Regions from separate parts of the Clostridium sp. RTP31139st1_H3_RTP31139_211217 genome, predicted to be linked through region 1. Evidence: riboswitches for the same ligand, from Rfam matches in the RefSeq annotation. Region 1 holds a riboswitch; the other holds the start of a gene.
The links. Region 1 has a riboswitch for glycine ahead of ABUA17_RS05765 (trimeric intracellular cation channel family protein). Riboswitches for the same ligand answer to the same signal wherever they lie in the genome.
Positions count from the first base shown of each region.

Region 2: linked by a shared signal. The riboswitch ahead of ABUA17_RS04050 (alanine/glycine:cation symporter family protein) and the one ahead of ABUA17_RS05765 (trimeric intracellular cation channel family protein) in region 1 are both predicted to bind glycine.

Region 1 covers NZ_JBCOAB010000009.1:32,804-41,326, forward strand. The annotation lists gene ABUA17_RS05745 (ECF transporter S component) at 1-15, opposite strand, end outside; gene ABUA17_RS05750 (TIGR00266 family protein) at 274-960, opposite strand; gene ABUA17_RS05755 (prohibitin family protein) at 989-1,864, opposite strand; gene ABUA17_RS05760 (DUF8570 family protein) at 1,851-1,997, opposite strand; gene ABUA17_RS05765 (trimeric intracellular cation channel family protein) at 2,328-2,948, opposite strand; glycine riboswitch at 3,003-3,084, opposite strand; glycine riboswitch at 3,088-3,173, opposite strand; gene ABUA17_RS05770 (PIN domain-containing protein) at 3,206-3,631, opposite strand; gene ABUA17_RS05775 (hypothetical protein) at 3,855-5,048, shown strand; gene ABUA17_RS05780 (acetoacetate decarboxylase family protein) at 5,284-6,135, shown strand; gene ABUA17_RS05785 (DUF362 domain-containing protein) at 6,169-8,523, shown strand, end outside.
Region 2 covers NZ_JBCOAB010000006.1:14,948-23,470, reverse strand. The annotation lists gene leuA (2-isopropylmalate synthase) at 1-1,238, shown strand, start outside; glycine riboswitch at 1,304-1,377, shown strand; glycine riboswitch at 1,378-1,469, shown strand; gene ABUA17_RS04050 (alanine/glycine:cation symporter family protein) at 1,776-3,182, shown strand; gene ABUA17_RS04045 (glycoside hydrolase family 73 protein) at 3,419-4,189, shown strand; gene ABUA17_RS04040 (acylphosphatase) at 4,259-4,531, opposite strand; gene ABUA17_RS04035 (ABC transporter substrate-binding protein) at 4,684-5,745, opposite strand; gene ABUA17_RS04030 (ABC transporter permease) at 5,747-6,559, opposite strand; gene ABUA17_RS04025 (ABC transporter permease) at 6,577-7,404, opposite strand; gene potA (spermidine/putrescine ABC transporter ATP-binding protein) at 7,388-8,446, opposite strand; gene ABUA17_RS04015 (helix-turn-helix domain-containing protein) at 8,521-8,523, opposite strand, start outside.

The DNA of each region.
Region 1 (8,523 bases):
TGTTTTTTCATTCATAAAAACTCCCCCCAATATTATATTTCTATTTTCCATAAATTGTTTAATAACAAAATTGTATCATTTTTAATTTTTTCCAACAACCTAGTTATACCTATATTATTTTTATTTTTCTCCTTAATTTCTATTATATTTTTTAAAATAACTACTTATAGTACAATCTGCTACAATCATTTTAACATTTCAGCCACTCATAGCTATATTCAAAGATATAAAAAGAAAGAGCTGTCAAATTAACCGCTCTTTCAATATAAATATTTAATTATTTCTTGATGCTGGTAAATATGGTATTATTCTTTCAGCAAAACTTGGCATTGTCATAGTTTGAAGATATACTCTACCTGGTCCAGTTAAAGTCGTTAAAAACAATCCTTCTCCCCCAAATAATATATTTTTAAATCCCTTTACCATTTTAGCATCATATTTAACACTTCTTTCATAAGCTGCTATATTTCCTGTATCTACTATTAATTTTTCTCCTGGTGCTAAATCTTTTGCAACTACACTACCATCAATTTCAAGAAATACTTTACCTTTTCCTCTTACTTCTTGCATTATAAAGCCTTCTCCACCAAAGAATCCTCCTTTTACACTTCTATTAGTTGTAAGTGATAGATTAACACCTGGCTCTGCACATAAAAATGCACTTTTTTGACATACATATTCTCTTCCATCAGATAAATCTAGCACTATTATTTCACCCGGAAATGATGAAGATATTGTTATTTCTCCCGGATAGTGTTTCGCTGTATATGTTGCCATAAATATTGAATCCCCAGACATCATACGCCCTAAACCTTTAAATAATCCACCTTTCATATTCGTATTCATTTCTATATTTTCCGTCATCCAAGTCATTCCACCAGATTGTGTGTAAATACTTTCCCCTTGATTCAATCTTATTGTTACAGCAGGTAAATTTCCTCCAAAAATATTATATTCCATTTTATTTTCCTCCATTATGTTTTATTTATTATTCTATGTTATTTAAATCTAAAAGCGGACTTATATCACCTGACGTAACCTTTGGTAATACACCATCCCACTTTTCAATATACATTTTACTTAAAATTTCATCATTAAGATCTTGTGTTAAAATCTTATTTGCCTCAGCTTCACCTTGTGCTTTGATAATTTTTGCATCTGCTTCACCTTGTGCTTCAACTTTTTTTCTTTCAGCTTCTATTTCTGCTTTTTGTGCCTCTATTTTAGCAGTTTCTAACTCCTGTTGCTTATTTATTCTTTCTTGAATAGCTTTAGCTGTTTCATCATCTAATTCAATTCTAGAAAAATTTACTGAATCAATTATAATTCCATACTCATAAAACTTCTCTTTTACATGAGCTAATACATTTGAATTTAACTCTGATCTTTTTTCACCATATATATCAATTACTGAAAAAGTAGAAGATACTTCTGAAGTCCATGCTTTCATCTTACCTCTTATAAAATTATCCTCTATCTCTTTACCTGTTTGTCCCTTAAATCTAGTGAATGTTTCTGGAAGTCTATCTGAATCAAAATGATAGCTAAACTCTAAATCGACATTAACGGTCTTCCCATCTGATGTTGGTATCATAAATGAATCATCATCTAAAGAACCTTCCTTTTTATCTCTTGAAAGATACGCCTGCTCAGTTGCTACTGAATATTGTGATACCTTTTGAAATGGTGAAACAATTCTTAAACCTTGAGTTAAAATGTTATCTTGAATACCACCTCTTAAATTATATACAACTCCAACATATCCTGGTTTTATTTTATGTGTTGACAGTGTTATTAATACTCCTCCCACTACCATTACTCCAGCAACTACTATTCCACCAACTATTTTATTACCTTTTTTCATTTTTTTCGTCCCCCTGCTCATTAAATATTTTTTCATAATATCTCCTAATAAATTCTCCTATTTTTTCAAAACAGGGTGAAATTATTACCCAAAGTAAAACTAATCCTATTATAATAATTAAAGCTAATACCATTTCCTCCCCCTAAAAATTTAAATATGTATTTTTTATCTTTTTATACATTTCTAAAAATTATTTAAAACATTTTCTATAATTGTATTATATAGTATTAATTAACTTATATCAAATTGTTATTTTTTTATTTTGAGCTCTTATAGACCATATAGTAGCATATTTGATCTTTAAATTAAATTAACACATATTTATACTATATTTACGTTCTATTTCATTTTCTAAGGTTATTTAATAAATATTATACAAAAAAGGTATGAGGATTTTCCTCATACCTTTACTTATTATTTTAATATTAGTCTTTTTATATTCTTTTATAAATTAAACTTTCACTTAACTCTCTAAGAATTCACTTTTTCTGCATACTACTGGTAAATTAATAGTCTTATAATAACTTACCATTCTTATAATTACTATTGCTATTAACGCAATAAATTGTGCTACATCTACTCCAATTAGTGGATAAATAAACCAAAGCAAAGTTACTCCTATAACTCCTGCAACACAATAAATATCATGTTTGAATATTTGTGGTTTTCTATTTGTTATAATATCTCTTAAAACACCACCACCAACTCCAGTTATACTAGCTGCAAATATGAATAACATATAATTATAATTACTACCAATAGCTTTAACTGCTGCAGATACGAAAAATGCTGCTAGTCCAATAGCATCTATAAAAACAAATAAATTCTTGTGCTTTAGCCTTCCTTTTAAAAGTATGGCAAATAAAGTTCCAGCAATAATAAAAGGAATTGTCATATAACTTGTAAAAAATACTGGTATTCCAACATTTGTAACAATATCTCTAAGTACGCCTCCACCCATTGCTGTAATTATTGCAATTATATATATTCCAAAAACGTCAAATTCCTCTTCAATTGCTACTATTGCTCCTGATACGGCAAAAGCAAAAACTCCTATATACTCTAAAATTGTTATGTAGTCCAAAAAAAATCCCCCTCATTTATTTTTACAATAGACTAATTATTAAAATAATTGCGCCTCTGTCTTTTTACCTGAAAGATTCTCCTACTACATTTAAGATTGCTTCGTCGGTGTCTTTTATACATTAGACTTTCCAGAGTTTTCTCAAAATTTGGTCCTTTTGCCTGAGAGTTTGCCGCACTTTCCCCTTCGGCTCTGTAACTGTACAGTATCTCCCAAATTTCTCAACGAAATACCTGTAAATTATAATATATCTATTATCACAGTTCAATATCTAAAATACTTTTAACTCTATTTTCACCTAAAATGTAATTAGCTATATTAAATAATTCCTTATCTTCTGTGATTAAAGTTAAACTTTCATCAGTATAACAAGCACATATTTGTAATAAATCATTTTTTGATAAATTATTATTTTCAAATCTTCCTTTTATTTCGTAATCATATATCATAAAGAACCCACTCAGATAACTATTTTTAACTTCAATACTACAGGGTAAAAGCTTACAAAACCTTTCACTTAAAATTTCTTGCCTTCTATATATCTTTTTCTCTTTAATTGAAAGTTCTTCTAATACTTCTTTTAATATAACAACTTTATTTTTCTCTATCAATTTTCCTAAAAGCATTGAATTATCATTCCAAAGCTTAATAACAATATTAGTATCTAATAAATATTTTCCCATTTTCAATTCTCCTCTTTATTATCTCAATTATTATATAAATTCTTTTTCATTGATTAAAGTTCTATACATTAAAACTAAAAGGTCCTTATCTAATACTATTCTTAATATAACATATAATAAAATATTTTACTTTAATTTATAAATTTACTTTTATTTCACAATATTTATCCTAATAAAATAAGTTGTTAATGTAATTTTTTAAATCCATAAGGAGGATATTATTTTGCCTGAACTATTTACACAACCAATTTTTATAGATAATGAAGGTTTTAAACTTGATGAAGCTGGTTCATTAATTGCTGGGGTTCATATAGATGCAGATAAAGCTTATTCAGAACTTCCTGATTTACTACAAAAATTTATCAATACTCAAAATGAAGAAGTTTGGTCAGAAATCGAAAAGAAAATTGATTATATATATAGTGGTATCTTTATTATGCTAAATTATTTAGATGAAGAAACAAATTTTATGTGTAAACTGCAAGAGGAAGTTAAAAAAAATAAAATTTTACTATTTAAACCCAATATAATGTCTCCTGATTGTATATCTGGTTATAATCACGGTGCAGGTTCAGCCTATTCACTTGCAACAAAATGGCCTATGGTTGCTGCAATTATGCGTTGGTTTCATGATAATGGTAATATAAATTATTCTCAAATGGGATTAATTGAAGGTTGTAATGATTTAATTGCTTCAATATGCAACAAAACCTTTAGTTCACAAATTAATAAGATAATTACTAACGAAGGAATATTAGAAGGCAGAGTTGAAGGTTTAGTTGATGGTGAAATTAAAACTTTTGATGGTGGTTGGGGATTTTATTATGTACGTAAATATTTATCATCACATTGTTCACAAGATGAATCTGATAATCCAATGAATGGATACGAAGAAAGCTGCAACGGCATACTCCTTGCCCCTGGTGAAGCCAAGAATAAACTAATGATTTATGATATTAATACGCTTCAGGAAGTTCCTTCTAGAAAAAGTATTTTTCTTGAAAAATTCTCACTTGCTTTCAAGCTAAGTCAACAAGAAAATCAAGAAAAAGATTTATTTTATAATAAAATGATATATGGCAAAGGCTATTGGCCAAGCTTTAAAACCGTAGAATATTTATATAATATGACATATGTATATGGAGGCCAATCTTTAAAATCAATTTCCCTTTCTTCACCATATGGATGTTTATTTCAATATTGTGATATAGTAAAAAATTCTGGTAATTATACCAAAAATCCCTCAACTGCTCTATCAGATTACTTCAAGGATTTAAATTCTGGAGAAAAACCTTTACCTTTTACCTTCTTTGTCCCTCATGGCTTTGGAAAACTAAACGGAATTAAAGTTCCTAATACCATTGAAACAAATGATCCAAAACTAATATTTACAGCTCATTTTAAAGAAATATGGTAAAAATTTCACTAATAAGTATTTAAACTATCACTATAATTTATTGGAACTGTAAACTAAAAACATACAGCTCCAATAAATTATAAAGTATCTACTATTGCCAACATACTATAAATGAAATTTATGTAAAATTCACTAATATTAACTCTATTATTTATAAAGAATTTCTTATGTAACATTTTGTAATCATAAGTCATAATATGTATAATAAAAATTTATTAAATAGGGGTGAAGTTTTATGTCTAAAAAATGTAGTTTTATTAAAACTCCAGATGATTTAAAAGCAATAAATAAAGGTTTATCTAAAATAACTACTCATGGAACAGAAACTTTAAATTTGTTTTGGAACACAGATATAAAAATATTAGAAAAAATATTACCACCACAACTTAAACCAGCTTCTTCAATGGTAATTGTATATGTATGTCATATTCCCTATATTAGCTTAGGAACCCCTTATTCAGAAGCAGGAATTATTATACCTGTATTATATAATAATGAATCTTATAACTATATGTTAGATGTAGTTTTATCAAATAATCAAGATATGGCTATGCTTATTGGTCGCGAAATCTTAGGCTTTCAAAAAAAACTTGCAGAAAAAATTACACTACACCGTAATGGAGACACAGTAACAGTATCAGTAAAACGTAATGGAATTAACTTCTTTAATGCTACAGCAGAAATAGTCACAAGTAATATTAATACTAATAATCTTACTACTAACTCTTCAAGCATTAATCAACCATCTATTTCAAAAGGTTTAACTATTACTTGTAATTTCAAGTACAATTGCAATAGGTTTCTATTCAATAACATTGAACTACAAGAATATGAACAAGAAACAATTTTAGCCTCTACAGAAAAAGCAATTATTACTGATATTAATTTAACCCCTTCACTTGACAATCCTTGGTCAGAGCTTAAAGTAATTGAGCCACTAGGAGCACAATATCAAATCACTTCAGAATCATATGAATATCCACCTACCACTCTTGAAAAACTATATGGTCCCGAATATTACAAATATTTATTAGGAAGATATGATTCTTCTCAAATGGGATATCCCTATAGAAATTTTAATGATTAGAATTAATATTTTTTAAAATGAGGTAACATTATTATGAATATAATTAATAAAGAAATTCTAGTCAATATAAACATTGCTGATATGGATAAATACGGCTCTTCAATCACTGGTATAAGATTAAATGTTAACAACGCTTATACAGATATTCCAGATTTACTAAAAGAATATATAGATTCTAATGAAGAAGATAATGAAAGTTGGCAACAAATTCAAAATAGAATTAATTATATATATTCTGCTGTTTCCATAATGCTAGCTAAATTAGATGAAGAAACAAATTTTATACTGAAAGTTAAAGAAGATATATCTAATAATAAGCTATTAATATTCAAACCTAATTTAATTTCTCCTATATGTATTGATCCTACTACTCACGGTGCTGGCTTAATGATTTATTTAAATACAAATTGGAGTATAATTGCTGCCATTATGCGCTGGTTCCACGATTATGCTAATATCCATTACTCTCATATGGCTATTGCAGAAGGTGGCTGCAGCATTGAGCTTTATGGTGTTCAATATAGTAAGTATACTAAGCATACAATAACTAATGAAGCAATATTTGAAGGACGATCTCATGATTTTTATGGTGATGATGATAACTTTTATGGCGGATGGGGATTTTATTTTGCTCGTAAATATTTATCTTATCACTGTACTAGTGATGAAGATGATAATCCAATGAATGGTTACGAGGAAAGCTGTAAAGGTATTTACCTTTCTCCTGGTGAAGCTATTAATAAAATGATGATTTATGATATTAACCAATTACAAATAGATAGATCTAGAGGGCGAACTATTGATATTCCTGATGGTCAAAATTATTCTGAAATTGTTTTGCATAAGGTTATTGTTGGCGGAAATAGTTCAGATTTAGAAGATATAAAACTTTATCCTTGTTGTGTTTTAATTAATGTTCCTACCATGAAACTTCATGCTCAAGATTTAATTACTAATGCACTTAAAAATCTTGGACTCGGACTTTATCCACTTCAATGTGCAGTAACTGAAAACCCATCTGATACAAATTGGCTTTATGGATCTCAAAACACTAAAATACCGAGCTATAGAAGTTTAGTTCCACACTCTCCATTAATTATGAAAATAGATGGGAATACTCATCTCCCTATGCGAGATAAATATGGAAGGTATATTATAAAACGCACTGCCGGATTCTCTGGAACACAATGTGATATTATTAAAGCTGTGCAAAGTCAAGGAATATTAATTGTTAATATTTCTGATAATATTAATATAGTAAATGTTGTTCATGCTGTTCCTACTGAGGCACAACCTATTCCTGAAGGTTTTATTTGGGCCTCTTTAGATTGCGTAGCACTTGATACTTTTTGCGCTCGTTATTGTTTCAATACCCTCCCAATGTTGGAGTCAAAAAAACTAAAAAAAGAATACCACTTCCCAACTGAATTCATTCATGATGTCCCTATAGCCAAAATTAAAAAACAACAAATAGTATCTACACTTTGGGTTGATTCTCCACTCTTTAGATACTATCTTTACAATGATGCTGAAAAAAGAGGTATAGGTTCCTGTTCATATTATATAAAGGGAGTAGATCTCACAAATAATACTAAACTTGCCTCTTATCATGGTCACCTTATATCTCTTAGTAATAATAATATGAATGAATTATTAACAAAAACACTTTACTATAATTCTAATTCTATACTTCATAGCTTACAACCAACTATACTAAGCTATGCCAAATCTAATGATACTTTATTCCATAGTAATTTATATAAAGAATTACTTGCTGGATTTGATGAAAATCATGATGGAATAATTGATTATAATGAAAGAGGTACTGGCTTTGAAAATTCACTTATTGAAGTAATATCAAATACTTCTGATATTTCTGCTTTTGAAAAGTATGCTGACTTAAAAGCAACCTATCTAAGATCATTATTATGGCTTAAATATTCTAACTCTAAATGGAATGCTGACGGACATGATTTTTTAAAAATGAAAATTCTTACTATGCAACTTTATGAAGCATTTAAATTAAGTAATAATAAAGAACTGAACCATGATCTGTTTTTTCATAATATGGTATATGGCAAAGGCTATTGGCCAAGCTTTAAAACGGCTGAATATATTTATAATATGTCAACTATATATGGAGGCACAACAACTGAAACAATTTCTGAATACTCAGCATATGGTTCAATATTTAAATATTGTGATATTGTATTAAATAATAGCCATTACACCAGTTCTACAAATGCTTTATTAAATTATTTTAATGACTTAAAATCTGGAATAAAACCTCTACCTTTTACTTTCTATATACCTATTGGATTTGGGAAAATGAATAGAAAACCTATACCAAATACAGTAGAAACAAACGATCCAAAATTAATTTTTACA
Region 2 (8,523 bases), on a different contig from region 1:
TAAAGAATATTGCAGTTGAGGGGACAAAGCTTGTAAAAAAATATACTTCTGATTTTGAGGGGAAAATATTTTTAGAATATTCACCTGAAAGTTTTACTGGAACAGAAGTAGAATATGCATTAGAAGTTTGTGATGCAGTTGCTGATGCTTGGGGTGCAACTAGTGAAAATAAGATTATTATAAATTTACCATCAACAGTACAAATGGATACACCAAATGTATTTGCTGATCAAATAGAATATATGTGTCAAAATTTTAAGAATAGAGATAGAATTATTGTTAGTGTTCATCCGCATAATGATAGAGGTACAGGTGTTGCTGATGCTGAGTTAGCTTTATTAGCAGGAGCAGATAGAGTTGAAGGAACATTATTTGGTAATGGAGAAAGAACAGGTAATGTAGATATATTAACGGTTGCATATAATATGTTTTCACATGGAGTTAATCCAATGTTAAATCTTGAAAATATAAATGATATAATTGAGATTTATGAAAGATGTGTAAAAATACCAGTACCGGTTAGACATCCTTATGCAGGAAATTTAGTATTTACTGCATTTTCAGGTTCACATCAAGATGCAATAAATAAAGGGATGAAGAAATATGAAGAAAGAGGCTCAAAAATATGGCAAGTACCATATTTGCCTGTTGATCCAAGTGATCTTGGAAGAGAATATGAACCATTAGTTAGAATTAATAGTCAATCAGGTAAAGGTGGAGTTGCATTTGTAATGGATTATTGTTTTGGATTTAAATTACCTAAATCAATGCAACAGGAATTTGCAGAAGTGGTACAAAAAATTTCTGAGAAAAAAGGTGAAGTTCAGCCAAACGAAATTATGGATGCATTTAAAGAGCAGTATTTATCTTTACAGGAACCTTTTAAATTAATAAGTATTTCTATATCAGATATCAATAGTGATACAGAGAAAACAACGAAAGTAAATGCTGTTATTAATTATAAAGGAGAAGAACGTGAAATAGAAGGTATAGGTAATGGACCAATAGATTCATTAGGTAAAGCATTATCTAATAGTAAATTAATAGATGTTAGTATAATTGATTATAAGGAACATGCATTGAGTACAGGTTCTGAAGCTGAAGCAGCAGCATATGTTTATATGAGTAGAAATGATACTAACAAAAAGACATTTGGTGTTGGAGTTGATAGTAATATTACGAGAGCTTCAATAAAGTCTATAATAAGTGCTTTAAATAGATTGTATGGAAGTAAATAAAAATTTTTATATTGATTGATTTGAAATTTATGTATATAATAAGCTTTATAAGTTAATATGTTCGGTTGAAGGTAATGGGAGAGCGATTTAGATCCACCGAAGAAGTAAATCTTTCAGGTATTAGGACCGTTACTGGACGAGCCTCTGGAGAGACTCATAAGAGCACCGAAGGAGCAAGGTTTAATTTAAAGTTAAACTGAAACTCTCAGGTAAAAGGACAGGGGATTAAGATTAGTTAAAAGTTAATAGTTAATAGTTAGTAGTTAAGGTTTAAACTCATTATTGAGTTTATTAGTTTTATCTTATGGATAGTAATTTACAACCAATTTTTAGGTTAGGGATAACAAGGAATAAGATTTAGATAACGAATTCTAATATTAAGATTGCATAAAAATTTAATCTTAATATTAGAAATTCACTTTATATTAAAAAATTCAGGTTACCTGAATTTTACCTTAGCGCCTAACTAAAAACTCTTAACTAAAAACTAACTCTAATCTCCTCCTATAAATTTATAATTTTAAGGAGGATTTTTTTATGGAATTTTTAAATGGAGTTGAAAAAGTATTAAATAGTATTGATGGGATAGTATGGGGGCCACCTTTGCTAATATTATTAGTAGGAACAGGAATATACTTTACTTTTAAATTAAAGTTAATACAAGTATTTAAATTACCACTAGCACTTAAATATTTATTTGTTAAAGATAATGAAGAAGGTGATGAAGAGGCAAAAGGTGATGTATCAAGTTTTGCGGCATTATGTACTGCTTTATCAGCTACAATAGGGACAGGAAACATCGTTGGTGTAGCAACGGCTATTGCAGCAGGGGGACCAGGAGCTTTATTTTGGATGTGGATTGCTGCATTTTTTGGAATGGCAACTAAATATGCAGAAGGAGTTTTAGCTATAAAATATAGGGAAGTAGATGAAAATGGACAAATGTCAGGTGGACCTATGTATTATATAGAAAAAGGTCTTGGTAATAAATTTTTAGCTAAAATGTTTGCTGTGTTTGGCGTAGGGGTAGCACTTCTTGGAATAGGTACATTTGGACAAGTAAATTCTATATCTAAAGCAGCATTAATATCTTTTAATATTCCTTTATGGTGTACTGCTATTATAGTAACTGTATTAGTTGCATTAGTAACTTTAGGTGGTATAAAAAGAATATCAAATGTTGCTGAAAAGATTGTACCATCAATGGCTATATTATATATATTAGGTGCATTATTAGTATTAGGATTTAATTTAAAAGAAATACCTTCAGCAATAATGTTAATAATAAATAGTGCATTTAATCCAAAGGCAGCATTAGGTGGTACAGCAGGTATTACTGTAGCTTTAGCCATTCAAAGAGGTGTTGGAAGAGGCGTGTTTTCAAATGAAGCAGGTCTTGGTAGTGCACCAATAGCAGCTGCTGCGGCTAAAACAAAATCACCAGTTAAGCAAGGTTTAATTTCAATGACGGGTACATTTATTGACACAATAATAATATGTACTATGACAGGTCTTGCAATTGTATTAACAGGAAGCTTTAACAGTGGTCTTGAGGGTGCTGAAATGACTACATTTGCATTTCAACAAGGATTACCATTTGCAGTTATAGGAAAGTATATAGTAAATATAGGATTAATTTTCTTTGCATTTACTACTATAATAGGATGGAATTATTATGGAGAAAGATGTATTCAATATTTAACAGGTGTAAAGGGCATTATATTTTATAAGATAATATTTATTGTTTTTGTAGCAGTAGGTCCATTCTTATCACTAGATTTAGTATTTATAATAGCTGATATAGTAAATGGATTGATGGCATTACCTAATTTAGTTGGATTAATTGGATTAAGAAATGTAGTAATAAATGAAACTAATGAGTTTTTTCAAGAATTTAAGAGGGAACAAAGTAATGCTTTAGAGAAAGTTTATGAAATAGAATAATGAAAAAGTTGAATCTGTTATAGGTTTTAGATTATAAATTTAGCCTATAACAGATTTTTTTATTATATATGTATTTTTAAAATTATGGTTACTTTAGTAATAAAAATATACTTAAAAAGGTAAAATAAAGTATAGGAGGTAAATATGATTTATAAATATCCAAAGGTGTAGCTTTAAAATATAGATGGAAAAGTGAAGCCACTAAAGAGTATTTTAAAATTATAGGAGAGTTTAAGATGAAAAGTAATATTAAATACAGAGGTTTAAATAGTTATGTTTTATCTGATAAGAAAACTATGCTTTATAAATTTGCTATGATAATTATTTTATCTTCATTGATGATTGTAACTATATTTAGTACAATAAAAATTAAAATTTCTCAAAGTGTTACAAATGTAAGATATATAAGTGAAGAAACAGGAAATGATAACATAAACGATAGTATTGAAGAGGAAAATAGTGCAGATGTAAATTCAGATATAAGTAATGAAAAAGTAGTAGAGGTAAATTTTAATGTTAATTTGGATGATGATAAGATAGAATTTTTAAATAAAATATCTCATGGCGCTATTAAAAGTTATGAGGAGTATGGGATTTTACCATCAATTACTATAGCTCAAGCCATATTAGAATCAGGATGGGGGCAATCAGACCTTGCAGTTACCCATAATAATTTATTTGGAATAAAAGCAGATTCTAGATGGAGCGGAGCCATTGCAACAGTCTCTACAAGTGAAAATTATAATGATACTACTATAGCTAACTTTAGAAAGTATGATAATATTGAAGATTCAATTGAAGATCATGGAAGATTTCTATATGAAAATTCAAGATATGCGGAATCAGGATTATTTTCAGGAAAGAATTATAAAGAACAGGCGCAAGCATTAGAAAATGCAGGGTATAGTACAGTTAGAAATGCAGATGGGGTAGCAGTTTATGCAGATAAATTAATTGCATTAATAGAAAAATATAATTTAATGGAATATGATAATAAAGTTAAATAGTAATATTAATAAAAGAGTTAAATGATTAAGGATTTATAAACATTTAACTCTTATTTTATGTGAATATAATTAATATTTTTCTGTAAATGTACGCTCATTTGGAAGAATTTCAATTTTCTTTTGGTAAAGTTCATCAACTCTAATGAACCTATTACCTTTTTTTATATCTTTAATATATTTAGTTATAGAAGAATCATCTCCTTGAACTTCCATTTCAACCATACCATTTTCCATATTTCTTACCCAACCAGTTAAATCATACTTTCTTGCAGTCATAGTACAAAAAAATCTAAATCCAACACCTTGGACACGACCATCTACTATTATGTAATATCTAACCATAAAATCCTCCTAAAAATAATATAATCTATTATAGATTATATCATATGTGATTTTGATGTTAATAATATGTTTATTTATAATTTTAAATTATAATATTTATAAAAAAACAGAATTATATACTATGAATGTATATAATTCTGTTTTTTATAATACTATTGAGAAAGCACTTCAGTAAATGCTGATTCGTATAATTTTAAAGTTTCTTGATTTAAATTAGTAAATAAGACACATTTATCTAATATAGAATCAGAAGGATATGCAGCTGGATTATTTTTAGTTTCATCATCAAGTAAATCATATGCTGCAGTATTAGGAGTAGAATATCCTATATAATCAACATTTTCTTTTGCGTTTTCAGGATCGCATAAGAAGTTGATAAATGCTTCAGCACCAGCTTTATTAGGAGCATCCTTAGGAATACATAAAGCATCAACCCATTTATTTGAGCCTTCTTCTGGAATAACATATTTCATGTCAGGATTTTCATTCATTATATATATTGCATCTCCAGACCAAACAGCAGCAAGCATTTTTTCACCTGTAATCATATTATCTTTGACTTCATCAACAACGTAAACAGGATTTGTTAATTTTCTTTGTTCTAATAATTCATCTTTAGCTGCATCTATTTCACTAGGAACATCTGAATTAATAGAATATCCAGCTTTAATTAAAGCTATAGCTAAAGAATCTCTTAAAGAATTAAACATATATACTTCATCTTTATATTTGCTATCCCAAAGTATATCCCAACTAGTTACAGGTTCTGTAATTCTAGAACTGTCATAGATAATACCAATAGTACCCCACATATATGGCACAGAGTATTCATTTGTTGGATCGTAAGATAAGTTTTTATAATTTTCACCTATATATTGATAGTTAGGAATATTGTTATAATCTATTGTTTCTAGCAAATCTTCTTGTATCATTTTTTCAATCATATAATCAGAAGGAACTACTAAGTCGTATGTACCAGGATTAGTTTTTACCTTTTGATACATGATTTCATTAGTATCATAAGTTGAGTAATTAACTTTAATTCCAGTTTCTTTTTCAAATTTTCTAATTAGAGCTTCATCAATATAGTCTCCTACATTAAAGAAATTTATTGTTCCATTTTCACCAACATTACTATTTCCACAGCCAGTGAAAAGAGAAGCAGTTAATATTGCAGCAGCTGCTAATGCAACTAAAGATTTTAATTTTTTCAATCTACACACCCCTTGAAGTAAATTCTTTTCTATTAACAATTAATAATAAAATTAATACTGTAATAAACATTAAAGTTGATAATGCATTTATTGATGGATTGATACCTTTTCTAGCCATGGAGTATATTTCTATAGAAAGATTAGTAACTCCAGGACCTGTTGTAAAGAAACTTATTACAAAATCATCAATAGACATAGTAAATGCCATTAATAATCCTGCAAATATCCCCGGCTTTATTTGAGGAAGTATTATTTTCCACATTGCATAACCAGGTGTTGCACCTAAATCTAAAGCTGCTTCAGTTATATTATGAGGTAATTGCTTTAATTTTGGTAATACTGATAATATTACATAAGGAATATTAAAAGTAATATGTGCTAAAAGCATTGTTCCAAATCCAAATTGAGCATTTATCCCTATTTTATTTAAAATAGGAAATATAAAAATAAATAAACTCATAAGTGAAATACCTGTAACTATATCAGGATTTAATACAGGTAGATTATTTATATTTAGTAGTGTTTTTTTAGGAACACCTTTCATTCTATGAATTCCTATTGCAGCTAAAGTTCCAATTATAGTTGCTATAATTGAAGCAAGTACAGCAATTATTAATGTATACTTTAATGCATCCATTATTCTTGTGTTTTGGAAAAGCTCACTATACCATCTTAATGTGAATCCATTCCATTTTGCAGTTGATTTTGAATCATTAAAGGAGAATATCATTAAGGTAACTATTGGTGTATATAAAAACACAAAAATAATTAGTAGATAAAATCTTTTAATGAAAGATTCAAGCTTTTTAACCATAATATACGTCCTCCTTATTATTTATCATCAGTACCTTCAAATTTATTCATGAAGGCCATAGATATTAAAATTATTATCATCATGAAAATTGCAATTGCAGATCCAAAGTTCCAATCATCCATTGAAGTATATTGAGTTTCAATTAAATTACCAAGTAGCATGTATTGGCCTCCACCTAATATTCTTGAAATAACAAAGGTAGAAACAGCAGGCATAAATACCATAGTAATACCAGAAATTATTCCAGGCATACTTAGAGGGAAAATTATTTTTGTGAAAATTTCCTTTCTACTTGCACCTAAATCTGAAGCTGCATTAATTAAATCAGTATCCATCTTTATTAATACAGTATAAATAGGTAAAATCATAAATGGTAAAAAGTTATAAATCATACCTAATAAAACTGCAAAATCATTATAAAGAAGATTAGCGCGTGCAAAGCCTAGGGTAACTAAAAGAGAATTAATTAATCCGTTTTTACCTAGAATAGGTAGCCAAGCATAGGTTCTTAATAAGAAATTCATCCACATTGGTATTATAAATAGCATAATTAAAATATTTCTTTTACCTTCACGCATTTTTGAAATTAAATACGCAACGGGATAACCTAAAATAAGGCAACCTAAAGTAGCTTCTACAGCTAAAAGAATACTTCTTCCAAAAACTTTTAAGTATTTAGGGTCCATTAATCTTTGAAAATTCTCTAGTGAAAAATGATAACTATCTCCAGATTTTATTGTGAAACCAAAAAATACTACTATTAATAGTGGAATAACAATAAAAAGTGAACTCCACACAACATAAGGTGCTGCAGGTAAAGCACTTTGATTATTTTTCTTTCTCATAGTCTTTCACCTTTCTCATTATATGTATTGATTCTGGATCTATTATTAAACCAACAGTGTTTCCGACAGTTGCGCTTTTTATATTATGAATAATCCAAGTATTATTTTCTGTAATAACTTCAATTTCGTAATGAACTCCTTTGAAGGTAACAGAGTTAACTTTACCAGTTAACATTCCTTTATCGGCAGTAGTTATTTCTATATCTTCAGGTCTAATTACAACGTCAATGTCCTCAGATGGATTAAAACCACTGTCTACACATTTAAATATAGTATCTGCAAATTTAACTTTATAATCCTCAAGCATTATTCCATCTAAGATGTTACTTTCTCCAATAAAGTCAGCAACAAAAGCATTTGCTGGTTCATTATAAATATCTTCAGGAGATCCCATTTGTTGTATTTTTCCCTTGTTCATTACAACTATTGTATCAGACATAGTAAGAGCTTCTTCCTGATCGTGAGTTACAAAGATAAAAGTAATACCAAGTCTTTTTTGAATTTTTTTAAGTTCTAATTGCATTTCTTTTCTAAGCTTTAAGTCTAATGCACCAAGAGGCTCATCTAATAAAAGAACTTGAGGTTCATTAACTAATGCTCTTGCAATTGCAACTCTTTGTTGCTGACCACCACTAAGTGAGTCTACAGATCTTTTTTCAAAACCTTCTAATGCTACCATTTTTAGCATTTCATGAACTTTTTTATCAATTTCATTTTTAGGTAGTTTTTTAATTTTTAGACCAAAAGCAATATTTTCATAAATATTCATATGAGGAAATAAAGCATACTTTTGGAATACTGTATTTAATTGTCTTTTGTAAGGAGGTACATCAGAAATATCATTTCCGGCAAAGACAACCTTTCCACTGTCAGCAGTTTCAAATCCTGCTATTATTTTAAGAGTCGTAGTTTTACCACAGCCACTAGGACCAAGCAATGTTAAAAATTCATTTTTTCTTATATTCAGCGAAAGATTATCTAAGACAGTATTATCACCATAAACTTTAGATACACCTTGTATTTCTATAATATTTTGACTCAAAAAAAACACCTCTTTCTTTAATATTAAAAGGAAACACCTTATCACATTTTTCTAATGAGTATATATAAATTTATCTA